Regions from separate parts of the Bacillus sp. BSL6 genome, predicted to be linked through region 1. Evidence: riboswitches for the same ligand, from Rfam matches in the RefSeq annotation. Region 1 holds a riboswitch; each other region holds the start of a gene.

Region 1 (5,118 bases):
CCGATAATCATCGGAATGAACGCTTTTCCGTTTAAACCGAAGAACTCCATAATTCTATCCATAACAACTGCAATTCGCGCCATATACCCTGAATCTTCTAATAATGAAATAAAAAAGAATAGTGCAAAGATTTGTGGAACGAATACTAATACAGCACCAACACCGGCAATAATACCTTCTGTAACGAGTGCTTGAATAAAATCAGAAGCTCCGATACTTGTAAGTCCAGCTGTCACCCAATCCGTAAGCTGTCCAGCAAAAAACTCATCTAACATATCTGACAGCGGTGTCCCAATCCACGTAAACGTAACCTGAAAAATAAAAAACATAACTGCTAAAAAGATTGGAAGTCCTAAAATTTTATGTGTAATTAATCTATCAATTTTTTCTGAAAAAGGAATTTTTCCTTCTTTCTCATGCTTCATAACATTTGTTTTTAACTTTTCAATATACGCTTCACGAGTTTTATAAATATGCTCTTCCAACGTACAATCAAGTTTTTCTTCTAAGCGAGATCGAATGGCTTTGAGTTCCTTATAGATTGGTAATACCTTCATTTCTTTTTCTACTACTTCGTTATTGCTTAAAAATTGAAGCGCTAACCATCTCGGATGCTCGTAATTCACTGTCTCTAAAAGAGCAATTACTTCTCCAATTCCTTCATCCATTTGTACACCATATGAAATAAGGAATGGCTTTTTCTCGTTTTTGTCATTTTCTTTAAGAGTCGCAAGTAGTTCTTCACAACCTTTGCCACTTCTTGCAACGACAGGAACGACTGTTACACCTAATAGTTCTGATAATCGTTTTACATCAATTACAATTCCTCTTTGCTTCGCCACATCAATCATATTTAAACCAATTGAAACGGGCTTACCAAATTCAAGTAATTGCAACGTTAAATGCATATTTCGTTCAAATTGCGAAGAATCCACAATATTTAACATATGCTGAAATTCTTCTGTTAGTAGAAAGTTTGTTACAACACCTTCATCACGTGAAACTGGATTCAAATCATACACACCCGGTAAATCAATCAATGTTCCTTGCTTATCTTTTAATTTACCAACCTTCTTTTCTACTGTTACACCGCTCCAGTTTCCTATATATTCATAAGAACCAGTAAGTGCATTAAATAATGATGTTTTCCCTGTATTCGGATTCCCTAGCAAAGCTACCTTATTCACGCTAATTCCACCTTTATCATTTTCGCGTCACAATGACGAATGCTAATTAACTGTCCACGACACTCCAATGTACAAGGACCTTTGAACATCGCTTTTTGCTTCATACGAAGTTCGCTTCCTTCCGAAAGACCAAAAGCAGCCAGTCTTCTCTTTAATAATTGATCTAACGACTGAACGCTTTTTACTAACACTTTCTCACCGATTTTAATATCTACTAAGCTCATAACCTTCCCCCTCAGAAGAGAATGATAATTATTTTCAGACAAATTATAGCACACTCTATTTCTCTTGTACTATACCCTTTTGCTTCATATTTATTAACATTTCGCTACAATTCTATTTCAATCATTGTCATACTGTATTCGTTTGCCATTCTCATCCATTTCGCTTACAATAAACAGTAGCAAATAAAGAATTTCGTTATCACAGGGGGAGCTATGCCGCTGAGAGGGAACACTTCGTTCCGACCCTTCGAACCTGTTAGTTAATTCTAACGCAGGGATTGTGCAAACGTCCGAAATACATACCTCTTTTATTTACGTATTTCGTATCCTCCTATGATATCTATTCTTTTTTGTACAACTTGGATTTAGGGGGAGACAACATGCGTAACACCAATTTACAAGCGATGATCGAATCTGCTATTCTTGCAGCCTTCGCTATGATCATCGATATTTTACCATTATCACTTAAACTTCCAACAGGCGGTTCCATTTCATTTGCTATGATTCCTATTTTTATTATTGCTTACCGCTGGGGCTTTAAATCAGCTTTCTTAGGTGGTTTAGTTTGGGGACTATTACAAATTGTCGTGGGAGATGCTTACATTTTAACACCTGTTCAAGCATTCATTGAGTACTTCATTGCCTTTGCTTTTATTGGATTTGCTGGCTTATTCTATCGTCCAATTCAAAAAGCACTTTTAACGTCTAATGAAAATAACTTAGAACAATCAAATTTAGGTAGCCGTAAAGACAAACCTTCTTCAAAACAAAACGAAGGTAAGAAAGTTCTTGGTTATATTATCCTTGCTACATTTATCGGTAGCTTTGCTCGCTATTTCTGTCACTTTATTGCTGGTATCATTTTCTGGGGACAATATGCACCGAAAGGTCAATCAGCTGTGCTATATTCATTAATCGTAAATGGTAGTACAATGATTGGTTCCTATATTCTATGTACCGTTTTACTTATATTTTTATTTCTTACTTCACCACGCTTATTCAAGAGCATCAATGCTTATCAAATAAATGCAAACAAAAAGGGCGCTTAATGAGCGCTCTTTTTTTCATATCGTAATATCAATTAAAAATACAATAAATACGCAAAAGAAAATAAATACCATTATACTTAGCCAATTGCTATGCACGGTTCATCGACTCCTTACATAACCTCATTTTCTAAACAAATTATACTGATTAAAAATAAAGATTAGGTAAAGATAATATGAAAATAAATAAAAAAAAGCGTAGATCATATTGTCTACGCTTCTTTCGATAAATAGAAATAAAATAACACACCATCTTCTGTATTTTCTGCCCCATATTCAGCATCATGTAGTTCTAAAATATTCTTTGAAATGGCAAGTCCAAGACCTGTTCCTCCTTGCGAACGCTGGCGAGCTGCATCTACGCGATAAAAACGATCCCAAATTTTATCTAATTGCTCTTCTTCAATATGAGTACCTTTATTTTCAATACATACTTTTATACGATCCTTCTCATCTATTGTAGAAATAATAATATCTTCTTTATTTGGTGTATAACGTATCGCATTCGTAATGAAGTTCACGATGACTTGTTCAATCCGGCCTTGATTTGCGACTACTTCAAATGGGCCTATATGTTTATGAACACGAAGTCCTTTTTTCTCTATTTCTACAGAAAGGTTTTCACATATATCTTCCATTACTGTATCAATATAAAATGAATCCTTTTTCATTTTATATGTGCCTGACTCAAATTTAGCTAACTCCAGCATATCCAAAATTAAAGTATCCATTTTGTCTACTTCCCGTTCCATCGCTTGAAAATAGTACTCTTTTTTATGCTCAGCTACTCCATCTTTTAAAATAGAAATACAGCTTTTCATAATACTCAGTGGTGTTTTTAGTTCATGCGAAACACCAGAAATGAATTCTTTCCGCGTCTTTTCTAACTTTCTTTCCTTTTCAATATCTTGTTCTAGCTGTCCAATATGGGAATGGAGTTTATTGGATAATACATTAATATTTTTCGATAAATCACCAATTTCATCTTTTGAAGTAATCGGTATTTGTTCTGTGAAATCTAAATGCGCTATTTTCTTCGTCGTATCATTTATTTTTAATAACGGCTTTGCGATTTGCTTAGAGTAATAGAACGAAGCTAGAAAAATAAGAACAACTACAAATGCAATGATGTAAATGTAGTAATCTTGCACCATTTGTACAGCTTCATCTACAGGCTGTAAAGAAGCCATTGCATATATATATGTGACGGATCCGTCTTTTTCTTTTATTGGTTTGATTAATAATTTATATTTAATATCATTTTTTTCATAGTCCATTGTTTGTGTTGCATATTGTATGGGCTTGCTCTCTTTCAATAATAAATCCGTTTGAAATTCTTTTATGTTATCTAAAAAGATGCTATTTTTATAAATTGGATTTATAGGACCTGTTACATCCGGAAGCTGAACTTTCGTAACACGCCCTCTTATGTGAATATCTGGTTCTTGGGCAGCTTGCTCCTGAACTGCCGGCTTCTTTTCCTTACCAAATTGTTCCTCAGCTGCTTTCTTTTTCTCCTGATCTAATTTACTCATTTTCTCATTAAATGCTTTTTCTAACTGTTTATTAAATCCATTCAAATTTTGCTTACCTAGCGAAAAAGAGAATGGAATAAAACTTTCTTCTTTTTTCACTCCTGAAAAATAAATTTCTTGGCCTAAAAACGGAGTTGATGACTTATTATCAATCTCTTCTATATTGATGAGATTGTATAAAGGAATTTTGAATATTTGTTGTCCAAAACTCTTCTGTTGCTTACGATCTATCGTTACCTCAAAATAAAAATCATCCGCATGCTTTAAATTCCCGTTCTGATCTAATGTCGTAATCCACGTATTATTTTCTCTTAAAAAGTCTTGCTCCAGTCGCTTAATTTCTTCTGTATTTCCTGCATAGTTTAAATAATTTTTCTCAAAGGAATTTAAATTCACTTTAATATCTTCCACTTTTCGATTCGCATAATATTGTTTAAAAAATATCGTTTGTCCAATAAATATTGTCGCTAAAATTAACATACATAATGCTGTTGTGAGAGTAAATAATTTTAGTACAATCCCTTTTCTCATACATTCCCCTCAAATTTATAACCCGTTCGTACTACAGTTGTAATGTACTTTGCTTTCTCTCCTAATTTATTTCTTAAATTACGAATATGGCTGTTAACCGTTCGGTCGTCACCAGCAAATTCATATCCCCAAATTCTTGATATAAGTTGCTCTCTTGTTAAAACAATCCCTTGATTTCTCATAAAATACGCTAATATTTCAAATTCTGTATGTGTTAAATTAATGTCTGTTCTATCTACCGTAACAGTACGCGATGGAAAGTGGACGTGGATGCCATGAATTGATAATGTATCATCTTCATTCTCTAAAAGTTTCTTTGTTACTTTTCTACTTTCTAACAACCGTTTCGCTCTTGCTAATAAAATTGGCGGACTATACGGCTTCGTCACATAGTCATCTGCTCCAAGTTCAAATCCAAGTAACGTATCGTCTTCATCAACACGTGCCGTTAGCATAATAATAGGAACCTCGGATGTTTTACGGATTCTTCGGCAAACGGACCATCCATCAAGTTCCGGCAACATAATATCTAAAATAACTAAATCAACCTCTTCTTCCTCAAATACAACTAAAGCTTCTTTCCCGTCCCTTGCTT
Region 2 (5,118 bases), on a different contig from region 1:
GATGTCTAAAAACACATCTCAAATTTTAAAAGAAGCAGACAAAAAGCTTCCAGATGTTAAAAAATTACTAGAAGATTCATCAAAAGGCTTAGTAGACGGTAGAAAGAAATTAGCAGATATTAAAGCTGAAATGCCAGCTACTGAGAAAAAGATTAAAGAATTAGCAGATAAAATTCGTGATTTTGAATCTGAAGAGGATTTAAAAGACATCATCCGTTTGTTGAAAAACGATGTTGAGAAGCAAAGTGATTACTTTGCAAATCCAGTAAATTTAAAAGAGAATAAATTATTTGCAATGCCGAACTATGGTTCAGCAATGTCACCATTCTATACAGTGCTTGCATTATGGGTAGGCGCATTATTAATGGTTTCGTTATTAACAGTAGAAGTACATGAAGAGGGCGCGAATTATAAGAGCCATGAAATTTACTTCGGACGTTTATTAACATTCTTAACGATAGGTCTTTCACAGGCGTTTATCGTATCGATGGGAGATATATTCTTACTCGGTACGTACGTAGTCGATAAGTTCTGGTTTGTATTATTTAGTTTATTTATAGGTGGAGTATTTGTTTGTATCGTGTACTCACTCGTTTCTATTTTCGGAAACGTAGGGAAATCGATGGCGATCATTTTACTTGTACTGCAAGTAGCAGGATCGGGCGGAACATTCCCAATTCAAATGACACCGGCGTTCTTCCAAGCGATTTATCCGTTCTTACCGTTCACATACGCAATTAGTGCAATTCGTGAAACAGTAGGCGGAATGCTATGGGATATTGTAACGCGAGATTTACTTGTGTTAAGTGCTTTCGTAGTAGTTATGATTGTTGCTGCGTTATTACTGAAAACACCAATTAACAAATCAAGTGAAAAATTCGTTGAGAATGCAAAAGGAAGTAAAATCATTCACTAACATAAAAGGTTCCTACCGCTAGAGGTAGGAACCTTTTTGTTTAATCAAATTTTAATTTCTTTAATGCTTCTGCGAATGGGTTATTTAATGGTTCTTCTTCTTTTTTCTGCTGTTTCATATATTTTTGAACGTCACGCTTATCAGCTTTGTTTCCAGATTCCTTTTTACGTCTTTCTTGGAATGTGGATAATTTCTCGCGATAGCCACATTTACATGCAAAGATTTGTCCTGCACCTTCACCACGTAATTCTAACTTCTTCTTACACTGAGGGCAACGAGCGTTTGTTGTACGAGATACATTTTTACGATGACCACATTCACGGTCTTGGCAAACGAGCATTTTTCCTTTTTTGCCGTTTACCTCTAGCATTGGTTTACCGCAATCTGGACAAGACTTCGTTGAAATGTTGTCATGTTTATATTTTTTATCACTCGATTTAATTTCAGAAACAATTTCTTTCGTATAGTTCTTCATTTCGGAAATGAATACTTCTTTTTTTAGTTTACCCTTTGCAATTGCCTCTAGCTTTTGTTCCCACTCACCAGTTAGTGTAGGTGATTTTAACTCTTCTGGTACTAAATCAAGTAACTGACGGCCTTTTGAAGTAATGTGAATATCTTTACCGCGTTTTTCAATTAAGAATGAATTGAATAGCTTGTCGATAATATCAGCACGCGTTGCTACAGTACCTAATCCACCAGTTGATTTTAATGTATCAGCAAGTTGCTTATTTTGCGTATCCATATATTTTGTAGGATTTTCCATTGCTGAAAGTAAAGTTGCTTCGTTAAAACGTGCAGGTGCTTTCGTTTGACCTGATGTTTGCATAATTAACTTTACAGTTAATGTATCGCCTTTTTCGATGCGAGGTAAAAGCTGCTCTTTTACGTCATCAGTTACATCATCATCTTCAAAGCGATTTTCATATACTTCCTTCCAACCGGCATGTAAAATTGTTTTTCCGCGTGCAATGAACGTTTCATTGCCGACTTTTGTGCGTAACGTTAGTTGTTCGTATTCGAATGCCGGGAATAAAACAGCTAAGAAACGTTTGACAACTAAATCATAAATTTTACGTTCTTTATCTGTGAAGGCTGAGAAGTTAACGTATCCTTCTGTCGGAATAATTGCGTGGTGATCGCTTACTTTACTATCATCAACAAATGATTTATTAGCCTTGATAGGCTTTTGTAATACTTTATGTGCTAAAGGACGATATTCCCCAACGCCGCACGCCTTTAGACGTTCTGGAAGTGTTCCAACGATATCAGATGAAATGTAACGCGAATCTGTACGAGGGTATGTTAGCACTTTATGTTGCTCATACAATTTCTGCATAATATTCAATGTTTCTTTCGCAGAGTAACCGAACTTTTTATTGGCATCACGTTGCAATTCAGTTAAATCGTAAAGACCAGGAGAGAATGACTTCTTCTGTTTTTTATCAATTTCTAAAACAGTAGCATTATGTTTATCTAAACCTTTTACAATACCATCAATTTTTTCTTTATTAAAACTGCGGCTATTGCCATTTGCATCTTGCCACGTTAGTTTTAATTGATTTGTTGTTTGAGCTTCAATGCCGTAGTAAGTTTGAGCTTTGAAGTTCTTTATTTCATCTTCACGATTAGCGATCATAGCAACAGTAGGTGTTTGCACACGGCCACAGTTAAGCTGGGCATTAAAGCGAGTCGTTAAAGCGCGAGTCGCGTTAAGACCGATATACCAGTCAGCTTCTGAACGTGCGACAGCTGAAGCGTATAAATTGTCATATGCTTTACCTGGTTTTAAATTTGCGAAACCATCTTTAATTGCTTTATCAGTAACAGATGAAATCCATAGACGTTTAATTGGTTTGTTAATTCGAACCTTATCAATAATCCAACGAGCAACTAATTCCCCTTCACGTCCAGCGTCTGTCGCTACAATAATTTCATTTACATCTTTTCTAAGAAGCTGACTTTTTACAGCGTTAAATTGTTTCCCTGTTTGTTTAATAACAGTTAATTTCAAACGCTCAGGTAGCATCGGTAAATCTTCTAAATTCCACTTTTTATATTTCACATCATAGCTTTCTGGATCAGCTAATGTAACAAGATGACCTAAAGCCCAAGTTACAATATATTTACTACCTTCAAGGTAGCCATTTCCTTTTTTATCACACTTCAGTACACGCGCAATATCTCGTGCAACGGAAGGTTTTTCAGCGATTACAACGCTTTTTGCCATATTAAAAACATCCTTTCAAATTTCCATACGTTAACTATAGCATACATCTTCTTGAGATTCAGTTTCGCTCCATATTTGAACGGTTTTTAGTGGAATGAACAAAGTCTCTACTGATTAAAGTTTCATTTTATTATGCTTATTGTTATATAGGTTGCTTCCATATTAAATAGAAAAGTAAAGAACTTGTTATTTTAGTAGAATAAGAGTAGACTTTGAAGTAGATGAATAATAAGCACATGGGAGTTTGTGGATGCAAACTGAGAGTATGACTATTCCGTCATTGACCATTTGAACCTGTTGGATAATGCCAGCGTAGGGAGAGTGTAAAAGCACATGTTCAGGCACTTTGCGTACGCGCAAAGTGCCTTTTTGTGTATCTCCCATCACTATAGTTAGGAGATGAGAAGGATGAATACGAAAGAAATTAGCAAAGTAGTGGATTTGGTGAGAGAATCTAATCCGCTCGTTCATAATATTACAAATGTTGTTGTAACAAATTTTACAGCTAACGGTTTATTAGCATTAGGGGCATCCCCTGTAATGGCGTATGCAAAAGAAGAAGTAGCAGAAATGGCTAGCATTGCTGGGGCGTTAGTATTAAATATGGGGACACTTCGTCCTGACGAGGTAGAAGCGATGTTACTTGCTGGTAAGTCGGCTAATAGGAATGATGTACCGGTACTGTTTGATCCGGTTGGCGCAGGGGCAACTTCGTATCGAACAGAAGTTGCGAGACATATTCCGGCTGAAATCGAATTAGCAATTATTCGCGGAAATGCAGCTGAAATAGCGAACGTTATTAATGAAAAATGGGAAATTAAAGGGGTAGACGCTGGTGCTGGAAATGGTAATGTCGTAAGTATTGCAAAGCAGGCAGCAGATGAACTAAATACAGTTGCGGTGATTACTGGAAAAGAAGATGTTGTTACAGATGGAGAGCGAACTATTGTTATTCGAAATGGTCACTCTATTTTAACGAAAATTACGGGAACTGGTTGTTTACTAACTTCTGTAATAGGAGCATTTGTAGCGGTAGAAAAGGATTATGTAAAGGCTGCATTAGCGGCATTAACGTTTTATGGTGTAGCCGCGGAACTAGCAGCTGCTAAGACAGTAGAAAAAGGACCTGGTAGTTTCCAAATTGAATTTTTAAATCAGTTAGCCAATACGACTTCGGGTGATATAGAAAAGTATGGGAAGATTGAGGTTATATAGTAAGGAGGGAAAATAAATGTCACGTATTTCAAAGGCAGAAATGTCTAAGTTATTATCAGTATATTTTATTATGGGAAGTAACAATTGTACGAAGGATCCACTGCAAGTATTGAGAGAGGCACTTGAAGGTGGTATAACAATTTTTCAATTTCGTGAAAAGGGAGAAGGGGCTTTAACGGGAGAAGAACGTATTTGTTTCGCAAAAGAATTACAAGCAATTTGTAAGGAATACGGTGTACCATTCATCGTAAATGATGATGTGGAACTAGCTCTCGAGTTAGATGCAGATGGCGTGCATGTTGGACAAGATGATGAAGGAATTACTTCTGTTCGTGAAAAAATGGGGGATAAAATTGTTGGTGTATCTACCCATACAATTGAAGAAGCACGCTGGGCAATTAAAAACGGAGCTGATTATTTAGGAGTTGGCCCAATTTTTCCGACGAGTACGAAAAAGGATACGAAAGCGGTGCAAGGAACGAAAGGTTTAGCTCATTTTAGAGAACAAGGAATTACAATACCGATTGTTGGGATTGGTGGCATTTCAATTGAAAATACAGCTTCGGTTATAGAAGCAGGTGCGGATGGTGTTTCCGTTATCTCTGCGATTAGTTTAGCGGAATCTGCCTATGAAAGTACGAAGAAATTAGTAGAGGAAGTAAGTAGGAGTTTGTAGGAAAAGGGAACTTCACAAAAATAGTAAAGAACAGAATGGACAGATAAAAATATTTAAACAAACGTTTGATTAAAAAAGCAC
Region 3 (5,118 bases), on a different contig from region 1:
GCAGATAAAGAACTAATTCATTATTTAGAAAGTGTGAAAAGAGCAAGAACGATTCACACATCTACTTTAGATCAAGCTGTTCTTTTTCAATATTTACATGAAGGATATTTTGAAAAATATTTAAAAAAGGCAAGGTCTGTTTATAAGAAAAAATATGAGTTAGCTGTTGGGGCGTGTAACGAGTACATTCCGTTTCAAAGAATGACCGGTGATGGTGGACTTCATTTATTTATAGAGTTAGAAGAAAAAATTCATGCCCGTACACTTTTGCAAAAGTGTTATGAGCAAGGGGTTACTTTTTCTCCTGGAGATGTGTTTTATTCTGATGGAGGAGGAGCGAACACGTTTCGATTAGGATTTTCACGTTTGAAAGAAGAAGAAATAGTTCGGGGAATCAAAATAATCGGTGATACAATAAAGTGAAACTTTAATCAGTGGGGGGGCATCCCCCACTGATTATTAGCCCTCACCAATCGGGCTTTTACGGGCAGTTGATCCCCCACCTAACTGCATTGCTTCCGCTGCATTTTGAGGTGGGGGTCTTACTGCCCGTTAATGCGGGATAAAAAACGAAATTAGGAGTTGAGGAAATGAGAATTGGCGTTATTATGGGAGGAGTATCCTCTGAAAAACAAGTATCCATTATGACTGGAAATGAAATGATTGCAAATTTAGATAAAAATAAATATGAAATTGTACCAATTACATTAAATGAAAAAATGGATTTAATCGAAAAAGCGAAAGACATTGATTTTGCATTGCTCGCATTACACGGAAAATACGGAGAAGATGGGACAGTTCAAGGAACGCTTGAAAGTTTAGGTATTCCTTATAGCGGGAGCAATATGTTATCTAGCGGTATATGTATGGACAAAAACATGTCAAAAAAGATTTTACGTTATGAAGGAATAGAAACACCAGATTGGATTGAACTTACAAAAATGGAGGATCTAAATCTTGATGAATTAGATAAGTTAGGATTTCCATTAGTGGTAAAACCAAACTCTGGTGGTTCGAGTGTTGGGGTAAAGATTGTCTATGATAAAGACGAACTAATTTCAATGCTGGAAACTGTGTTCGAATGGGATTCTGAAGTAGTAATAGAAAAGTATATTAAAGGTGATGAGATTACATGTTCCATTTTTGATGGAAAACAGTTACCTATCATTTCAATTCGACATGCGGCTGAGTTCTTTGATTACAATGCGAAATATGATGATGCAGGTACTATTGAAGAAGTTATCGAACTTCCAGCCGAACTTAAGGAACGTGTAAACAAAGCGTCGCTGGCTTGCTATAAAGCATTAAAATGTAGTGTTTATGCAAGGGTTGATATGATGGTGAAGGACGGTATTCCATATGTAATGGAGGTTAATACATTACCAGGGATGACACAAGCAAGTTTACTACCAAAAAGTGCAGATGCAGCGGGAATTCATTATAGTAAACTATTAGATATGATTATTGAAACTTCATTAAGAGTAAGAAAAGAAGAAGGATTTTAAGTAGCGGCATTATGAATACTTTTGACAGTAACAAGAAGTATGTTATGATAAATAAGATACGAAAATAAAATATTTATCCACTAGGGGGGCCTATTATAGGCTGAGATCAAATTGGAATTTGAGACTCTTAGTACCTGATCTGGTTAATGCCAGCGTAGGGAAGTGGGAAAGACATTGCTATTTCATGTATAAATACTGTCAATTTCACTTTCTTTACGCCTGTAAAGAAAGTTTTTTTATTATAAAGCGTTAATTGCTGTGGATAAATACTTATATGAAATGGATTATTGGAGGGAATCAAATGACTTTTTCACAATCATTACGTAAAGAAGTAGATTCAATTTGGGAAGCTAGTTTTCATCATCCTTTTGTAAAAAAACTCGGTGAAGGAACGTTAGATTTAGCTAATTTTCGCTATTACGTGCTTCAAGATTCATATTATTTGAGTCACTTCGCTAGAGTACAAACATTAGGAGCTGCAAAAGCGCTTGAATTAGAAACGACTGCTCGCATGGCACATCATGCTCAAAATACATATGAGGCGGAATTATCTTTACATGAGAACTTTGCGAAGAAACTAGGGATTACACAAGAAGAAAAAGATAATTTTATCCCTGCTCCAACTGCATATGCATATACTTCACATATGTATCGTGCTGCGTATGAAGGACATTTAGGCGATATTATTGCAGCAATTTTACCTTGCTATTGGCTGTATTATGAAATTGGTGAGCGTTTAAAAGAGTGTCAGCCAGAAGAGCCGATTTATAACGAATGGATTTCTGCTTATGGATCTGATTGGTTCCGAACATTAGTTGAAGAGCAAATTACACGATTAGATGCAATAGCTGAAAAGGTGACAGAGTCTGATCGTAAGCGTATGAAACAGCATTTTATTATAAGTAGTCAATATGAATATTCATTTTGGGAAATGGCTTATACTTTAGAAAAGTGGCCGGTAGATACAGAAGTAAAAGATGTAATAGGATAAAGAAAAGAGGTATTGCTATACGTATGTATGGGCAATACCTCTTTTTTAGGTTTTTGTAAAATTATTGTAAAAATCATAAATAAAACACATAATACATATTTAATATCTCTAATGTATGACATTACAGATATAAAGGAGTGCTTTATATTGTAATTACTTTTAACTTTTATAAAGGTTATTGGCGTTCTTGATGAAAAGGATTCACTTCAACAAGAATTGAGAGAAGTATAGCAGAAACAAAGTTACGCTTGGAGGCGGAAGTGCACTCAAACTCATGCAAGCTCAGTTTCAATATCGTGATGAGGATTACAATACATTATTTAATGAAGTTAAAGCGATTATGGAAAAGAATCCTGAACTAAAGAATGACCTTTATGTATGTCAATGTACGTGTTGTAGAAGAACAACCGCGAAAAAACGTGCACACCGGATAAGGATATTGGTATTATGTATAATCTTAGTCCCTCGTTTGTTACTTGCGGATTACTCTATTTTGGTTTTAGAGCAGAGGAAAGCAAGGAAGCTGATATACAAAGAAAAGAATGCAGGAAATAAAGCTCATTACAATTTGAAATTTATTGAAAAAGAGCAGCTAACAACAGCTAGCTGCTCGGCAGGTTCTTTGAGATAAAACAGAAGGGAATATTGACAAAATATAGAGGCTTATTCTGGTTGTTTGAACGTAGTTAAAGAAAGAATATCACATACTATTGATATTAATAAAAACTATCTGTGAATTTCTTTTCTTTATTTTATTCACAAATAGTTCCAGTAGCTATTCCGGTTGGAGCGATACCTACTGGGACATTAGTGATAACAGTATTCGTAGCAATATCAATAGCGGAAACAGTATTACTAGCTTGATTTGTAACATATGCAAGAGTGCCATCAGGTATGATGGTTACTTGATCAGGGGATAAACCAACAGAAATTGTATCAATCACAGCATTTGTCGCCACATCTATTACCGATACATTATTGCTCACTTTATTTACAACGTAAATAAGATTTCCACCCGGTGTAATATCTATACCAACAGGTTCTGTACCTACGTTAATTGTAGCAATAACTGCATTGGTAGCGGTGTTAATAACAGAAACAGTATTGCTGTTTTGATTGGTGACATACGCACGAGTGCCATCTAGTGTGAACACGATTATTCTAGGACGAATACCAACGGGGATGGTAGCGATAACCGTGTTTGTAGCAGTATTAATAACAGAAATTGTGTTGCTTAATTCGTTTGCAACATATGCAAGGGCTCCATTTGGAGAAACAGTGATTCCTTGCGGAGCGATACCAACAGGGATGGTATCAATAACCGTGTTAGTAGCGGCATTAATAACAGAAACGTCATTACTCGCGTGGTTTCCAACATAAACAGTTGTGTTATTTGGAGAAACAGCTACGCCAATTGGATCAGCTCCAACAGGAATGGTAGCAATAACAGTATTCGTAGCAGTATCAATAACAGAAACGGTATCAGAAAAAATATTAGTAACATAAGCACGAGCCCCATTGGGTGAAACTGTTACTTCAAGAGGTGCATTATCTACAGTAATTGTAGCGGCTACAGTATTTGTTCCGGTGTTAATCACTGATACTGTATCATCTGCAGGGTCATCGATGGCTCCTGCGTTTGTAACATATACAAGGAAATTACATGCAGGTCCAGTTGGACACTCACATTCCCCAGTAGGTCCTGGTGGTCCTTCGGGCCCTTGAATTCCTTGCACACCTTGAGGTCCAGTGGGTCCTTGAATTCCTTGCACACCCTGAGGTCCAGTGGCTCCTCCTGGTCCTTCAAGACCTTGAATTCCTTGTATACCCTGAGGTCCAGTGGGCCCTTCCGGTCCCTCCGGTCCTTGAATCCCTTGTATACCCTGAGGTCCAGTCGGTCCCGGTGGTCCTGGTATTCCCATTCCGGTTCCTGAACCAGTCGGTCCCGGTGGTCCTGGTGGTCCTTGAATTCCTTGTACGCCTTGAGGTCCTTGAGGTCCTGGTGGTCCTTCGGGCCCCTGAATTCCTTGAGAACCCTGAGCTCCTTGAGGCCCTTCTGGTCCTTCCGGTCCCTGGATTCCTTGCACACCTTGAGGTCCTTCCGGTCCTTCGGGCCCCTGAATTCCTTGAGAACCCTGAGCTCCTCTAGGTCCAGGAAATCCTCTAGGTCCACGAAATCCTCTAGGTCCAGTGGCTCCAGTCGGCCCCGGTGTCCCGATGTTACTTAATAGCGAACTATTCAAGATTCCTTGTAAAATTAAGTTGAATGTTTGCTGCAATAGTGGATCCGATATATTTGAACAACTAATAAGTGAAGATAAGTTTTGAAATAAAAATTGAAACAATGCTGAAATTTGAGTAAGAGATGCAGTAGGTAAGGAATTAATTAATTGGTTTATAGTTCGTATAACTAAATTTCTATTTGGAGTATTTGGTTGTACTGTAATTAATAAATCATTTAATGCCTGTAATGCAGATTGGAGTATTTGTATATTTGTCGGATTTGGTGTGGTAAAGAAGGAAAGGATACCTTGGTTTAATTGGTCAATTAAGAGTAATAATTCTTGTTGTTGAGAATTCGAGAAAAAAACAGGTGTACAGCAATTACTTTGATCACAAGGA
Region 4 (5,118 bases), on a different contig from region 1:
TTATTCCTCTTATTCTATTGGGTACATCTCTTCTTCGCCTTATAAAGTGAAACTTTAATCAGTGGGGGTTTTGTACATCCACCACTGATTATCAGCCCTAACCAATCGGGCTTTTACGGGCAGTTGCCCCCCACCTAACTTCTTTGCTTCCGCTGAATTTTGAGGTGGGGGTCTTACTGCCCACAAATAGCGGGATAAACAACAGAAGCCCACTTTGCTACCGTCTTAGCAAAGCGGGCTTCTTCTATATTTAAGTTAGGTACTACAGTGTGATCAATCAAGTAAAGAGGTGTAACGTGTTATTGGTATAAATGACTACCAGTTTCTTTAAATTCTTTCGCTTTCTCTTTCATTCCTTTTTCAATTGCTTCTGTCGTTTCTAAATCATTTTCTTTTGCGTATTCACGAATATCATGTGAAATTCTCATACTACAAAACTTCGGTCCACACATGGAACAGAAATGAGCCGTTTTCGCACCTTCTGCTGGCAACGTTTCATCGTGATACTCCATCGCGCGTTCAGGATCTAAAGATAAATTAAATTGATCGCGCCAACGGAATTCAAAACGAGCTTTTGAAAGTGCATCATCACGCTGATGAGCCGTTTTGTGCCCTTTCGCTAGATCAGCTGCATGCGCAGCGATTTTGTACGTAATAACACCTTCGCGTACATCATCTTTATTCGGTAAACCTAAATGTTCTTTCGGCGTTACATAACAAAGCATCGCCGTTCCAAACCAGCCAATCATCGCAGCTCCAATTGCGGATGTAATATGGTCATAACCTGGTGCAATATCTGTCGTTAACGGTCCAAGTGTATAGAATGGTGCGCCCTGGCAAATATCAAGCTCTTTCTCCATATTTTCTTTAATTAAATGCATCGGTACATGCCCAGGCCCTTCAATCATAACTTGCACATCATGTTTCCAAGCAATCTTCGTTAATTCACCAAGTGTTTCAAGCTCAGAGAACTGCGCTTCGTCATTTGCATCTGCAATCGAACCTGGACGTAATCCATCTCCAAGAGAGAACGAAACATCATACTGCTTCATAATTTCACAAATCTCTTCAAAATGAGTGTATAGGAAGTTTTCTTTATGATGGTATAAACACCACTGCGCCATAATTGAACCACCGCGCGAAACGATACCTGTCGTACGCTTTGCAGTAATCGGAATGTAACGAAGTAATACGCCAGCGTGAATTGTAAAGTAATCTACGCCTTGCTCCGCTTGCTCAATTAACGTATCACGATACACTTCCCACGTTAAATCTTCTGCAATTCCGTTTACTTTTTCAAGAGCTTGATAGATCGGTACAGTTCCAACTGGTACAGGCGCATTACGAATAATCCACTCGCGCGTCGTATGAATGTTTTTACCTGTAGATAAATCCATAATCGTATCTGCACCCCAGCGAGTAGCCCATGTCATCTTCTCTACTTCTTCCGCGATAGAAGAAGATACAGCAGAGTTTCCGATATTTGCATTCACCTTCACGTGGAAATTACGTCCAATAATCATCGGCTCTGCTTCCGGATGGTTAATATTTGCTGGTAAAATAGCGCGACCTTCCGCAATTTCCTTACGAACAAACTCCGGGTCTACTCCTTCACGAATCGCAACATATTCCATCTCAGACGTAATGATGCCATTACGTGCATAATGCATTTGCGTAACATTTGCACCTTGCTTCGCTCTAAGCGGTTTGCGATCCATTTGCGGGAAAACAGGTGTATGTTTCGAAGCCACCTTCACACCGTCATCCTCTGGTTTTACTTCGCGTCCTTCGTATGCCTCTACATCTCCGCGCTCTAGGATCCAAGAGTGGCGCGGCGCCTGCAACCCCTTCTCTAACTCGACTTTATACGCAGGATCTGTGTAAGGACCGCTTGTATCATACACACGAATTGGCGGATTCGGGACGCCATTTGTATCGCTTTGTTCAATCTCACGCATCGGTACTTTCATACCTTCTCGTGGTCCATCCACATACACTTTCTTACTTCCTGGTAAACTCGATTTCAATTCAATTTGCTCAGCTGAAACAGACTGTTTCATAACCTTTGTTGCCCCCCTGTACGTGACAAGGACGAGATATGGCCAGCGTATGCCAAAATAAAAAGAGCCAGGTCCATAAAAAAATAAGGACCTGGCTCATAAAGACATCATTATGTAAAGCCGTTAACTTCCCTACGCTGGTACGAGCCAGATCAGGTCCAAAGGGTTAAGAAGTTCACGCGCTTCTCTCTCAGCCTACGCATACGTTAGGCACCCCTAGTTTATCACTGATTTAATTTTCAATACTTTCTCATCATACACGATAATCTGAAAAATGCAAAGTTTATTTCTCTCGCTCTTTACGGAATCATCCAAGTTAAATAATAGGCCTGAACATAAGTCATAATCCCCACAATTATTACGAAGAACAAACTATGCTTCACTGTAAACCGGAATAAATCTGATTCTTTTCCAGCAAGTCCAACTGCTGCACAAGCAATGGCAATTGATTGCGGAGAAATCATTTTTCCGGTTACACCGCCCGTTGTATTCGCTGCAACGAGAAGTACTTCAGATACACCGACTTGCTGCGCTGTAATTGCTTGTAAATTTGAAAATAATGCATTCGCTGACGTATCAGATCCTGTTAAGAATACACCGATCCATCCTAAGAATGGTGAGAAGAACGGGAATAGTCCGCCAGTTCCTGCTAGTGCTAATGCTAGTGTAGAAGATAGCCCAGAATAGTTTGCAATAAATGCAAATCCTAATACAAATCCAATAGATAGAATTGGCATTTTTAATTCACTTAAAGTTTCTTTAAATGTTACCACTGCATCATTTACACTCATTTTCAAAATAAACATGGAAATGAGACAAGCAATTAAAATTGCTGTTCCCGTTGCTGATAATACATCGAACTTCAAAATTGCCTCGTAAGGCGTCGCTTTATTTACAATAGGCTCTGCTTTCATTACTAAATTGTGCAAGCCTGGAATTTCAAACTTAAATACAAGACTTTCTAACGCGCCTCCTGGAGCAAATAATGCTTTAAAGAAACTTTGACTCCAAATGACTACCATAACCGTTAATACGATAAATGGAGACCATGCCTTTACTACTTTTCCTAACGTTAATTTCGGCATCGATGCCGCTGTTGTTGCAGCTGCTTCTCTATTTGCTTGCCCAGATTGATAAATTTCTTTCGGTTGCCATACTTTTAAGAACAGCGCTAAACTAACTAAACTTACAAGTGCCGACGTAATATCCGGAAGTTCTGGCCCTAAGAATGTCGCTGTAATGAACTGCGTAATGGCAAACGAACTACCCGCTACAAGTAAAGCAGGCCATGTTTGTCTTACCCCTTTTAATCCGTCCATTAAAAATACGATAAAGAACGGAACAAATAATGATAAAAACGGTAATTGATGTCCAGCCATTTGTCCAATTTTATGTGGATCAATACCTGTTACTTGTCCAGCAACTGTAATTGGAATTCCCATCGCTCCAAAAGCGACTGGTGCTGTATTTGCAATTAAACAAAGACCCGCTGCATATAAAGGATTTAACCCAAGACCCGCAAGAAGTGCTGCCGTAATCGCGACTGGTGCACCAAATCCTGCTGCCCCTTCTAAAAATGCTCCGAATGAAAAACCGATTAAAATAACGAGTAAACGATGGTCATTCGTAATGGACAATACAGATGCACGAATTACATCGAATTGACCTGTTTTCACAGAAATTTTATATAAAAATACCGACATAATGATAATCCAAGCAATTGGCCATAATCCGTATAAGAAACCATATCCGGTCGCTGCCATTGCCATCGTGAACGGCATCTTATAAGCGAATAACGCCACTAAAATTGTCAGTACAACTGTAATAAATCCTGCCACATACCCCTTCATGCGGAAAACTGCTAAAGCTAAGAAAAAAAAGATAATCGGAATAAGTGCGACCGCTGCCGAAATCCAAATGTTTCCGAACGGATCATAAACTTGTGTCCATGTGTTCATTATTCTCTCCCCCTAAAGAATCCCCTTTTAAATAGAATAACCTCATCAATAGACTATCAGGTCATCATACCTTTAAGTCTAAAAATAAAAAAACGTTTAAGAAAACGTTTTCAATAACTTTCATTTATACTGTACCATAACAATTTCCATTTAAAAAGATTTTTTTGAAAATTTTATCATTTAACGAAAAAATCTTACAAAATCGTCACGTTCTTGTAATGTTCATCGATAGCAAGCTCGCTACCTTTCCTGCATAATAAAGGTATAACAACGGATATTATTTATGAGGTGATATATATGAACGGAAACAAAATATTAGCAGCTTTATCATACTTTAGTGTATTATTTGCCCCTATCTTATTCCCGATTATTGTGTGGATTGTGGGAGACGCGGAAACGAAACCACATGCAAAACGTGCTCTATGGACACACATTATCCCAAGTATTGCTACATTCATTGGCATGATTATTTTAGGAGTTATGGGTCTTGGATCTGATCAACCGGATGTAACACTGGGCATCGGTACAATGATTGTCTTATGTATTTGCGGAATCATTAGCTTATACTACTTCATTTGGAACATCGTGAAAGGTATAAAAGTACTGAAAGCTTAATTTTAAACAAACGTTTGATTAATAAGAAAAAACCGTCCCAAAATACTTTTTGGGACGGTTTTTTTTATCTTCTGCGTTTCTTCTTTTTTCTCATCATTTTCTTGCGTCGCGTATTCACTTTATCCGCTATAATGTGAAGCGTGCTTGCCACAACAATTCCCATTACGAACGTTACAATTTCAACCTCATGTTCCTTCGCCATTTCTATTAAATTCCCGTCAAGCGCGATTACATTTAATAGGAATAAAAACGGAGAAAACACAATTAACATGTATGCAATACGAATCACATCACCAAGTATAATTGTGTGTGTAAAGAAGGAGCGATGCGGCATCACCTTCTTATACGGATACCAAAATATACGTAGGAATCCCCATTTATTATACGCATTACTATACGTATCTAAATCCGGTGTTAAAAATGTAGTACCTACTAAAAAGCCAATTGCAAAAGTTAATAAAAAATCAAAATTTGTTAGTCCATAC

Evidence for each region. Region 1 has a riboswitch for thiamine pyrophosphate ahead of thiT (energy-coupled thiamine transporter ThiT). Riboswitches for the same ligand answer to the same signal wherever they lie in the genome.
Region 2: another riboswitch for thiamine pyrophosphate. It lies ahead of thiM (hydroxyethylthiazole kinase); the one in region 1 lies ahead of thiT (energy-coupled thiamine transporter ThiT).
Region 3: another riboswitch for thiamine pyrophosphate. It lies ahead of tenA (thiaminase II); the one in region 1 lies ahead of thiT (energy-coupled thiamine transporter ThiT).
Region 4: another riboswitch for thiamine pyrophosphate. It lies ahead of thiC (phosphomethylpyrimidine synthase ThiC); the one in region 1 lies ahead of thiT (energy-coupled thiamine transporter ThiT).

What each region holds. Positions count from the first base shown of each region.
Region 1 is NZ_JAVGCW010000001.1:62,944-68,061, reverse strand. It holds gene feoB (ferrous iron transport protein B) at 1-1,187, opposite strand, end outside; gene RCJ96_RS00420 (FeoA family protein) at 1,184-1,411, opposite strand; TPP riboswitch at 1,606-1,707, shown strand; gene thiT (energy-coupled thiamine transporter ThiT) at 1,792-2,460, shown strand; gene RCJ96_RS00410 (sensor histidine kinase) at 2,670-4,523, opposite strand; gene RCJ96_RS00405 (response regulator transcription factor) at 4,520-5,118, opposite strand, start outside.
Region 2 is NZ_JAVGCW010000007.1:100,574-105,691, reverse strand. It holds gene RCJ96_RS21460 (YhgE/Pip family protein) at 1-916, shown strand, start outside; gene topB (DNA topoisomerase III) at 957-3,146, opposite strand; TPP riboswitch at 3,373-3,482, shown strand; gene thiM (hydroxyethylthiazole kinase) at 3,555-4,361, shown strand; gene thiE (thiamine phosphate synthase) at 4,378-5,037, shown strand.
Region 3 is NZ_JAVGCW010000004.1:78,876-83,993, forward strand. It holds gene pdxR (MocR-like pyridoxine biosynthesis transcription factor PdxR) at 1-423, shown strand, start outside; gene ddlB (D-alanine--D-alanine ligase) at 591-1,505, shown strand; TPP riboswitch at 1,578-1,683, shown strand; gene tenA (thiaminase II) at 1,807-2,496, shown strand; gene RCJ96_RS14470 (YVTN family beta-propeller repeat protein) at 3,249-5,118, opposite strand, start outside.
Region 4 is NZ_JAVGCW010000006.1:98,005-103,122, forward strand. It holds gene RCJ96_RS19580 (arsenic transporter) at 1-45, shown strand, start outside; gene thiC (phosphomethylpyrimidine synthase ThiC) at 300-2,060, opposite strand; TPP riboswitch at 2,173-2,288, opposite strand; gene lldP (L-lactate permease) at 2,360-4,018, opposite strand; gene RCJ96_RS19595 (DUF4870 domain-containing protein) at 4,316-4,633, shown strand; gene RCJ96_RS19600 (metal-binding protein) at 4,698-5,118, opposite strand, start outside.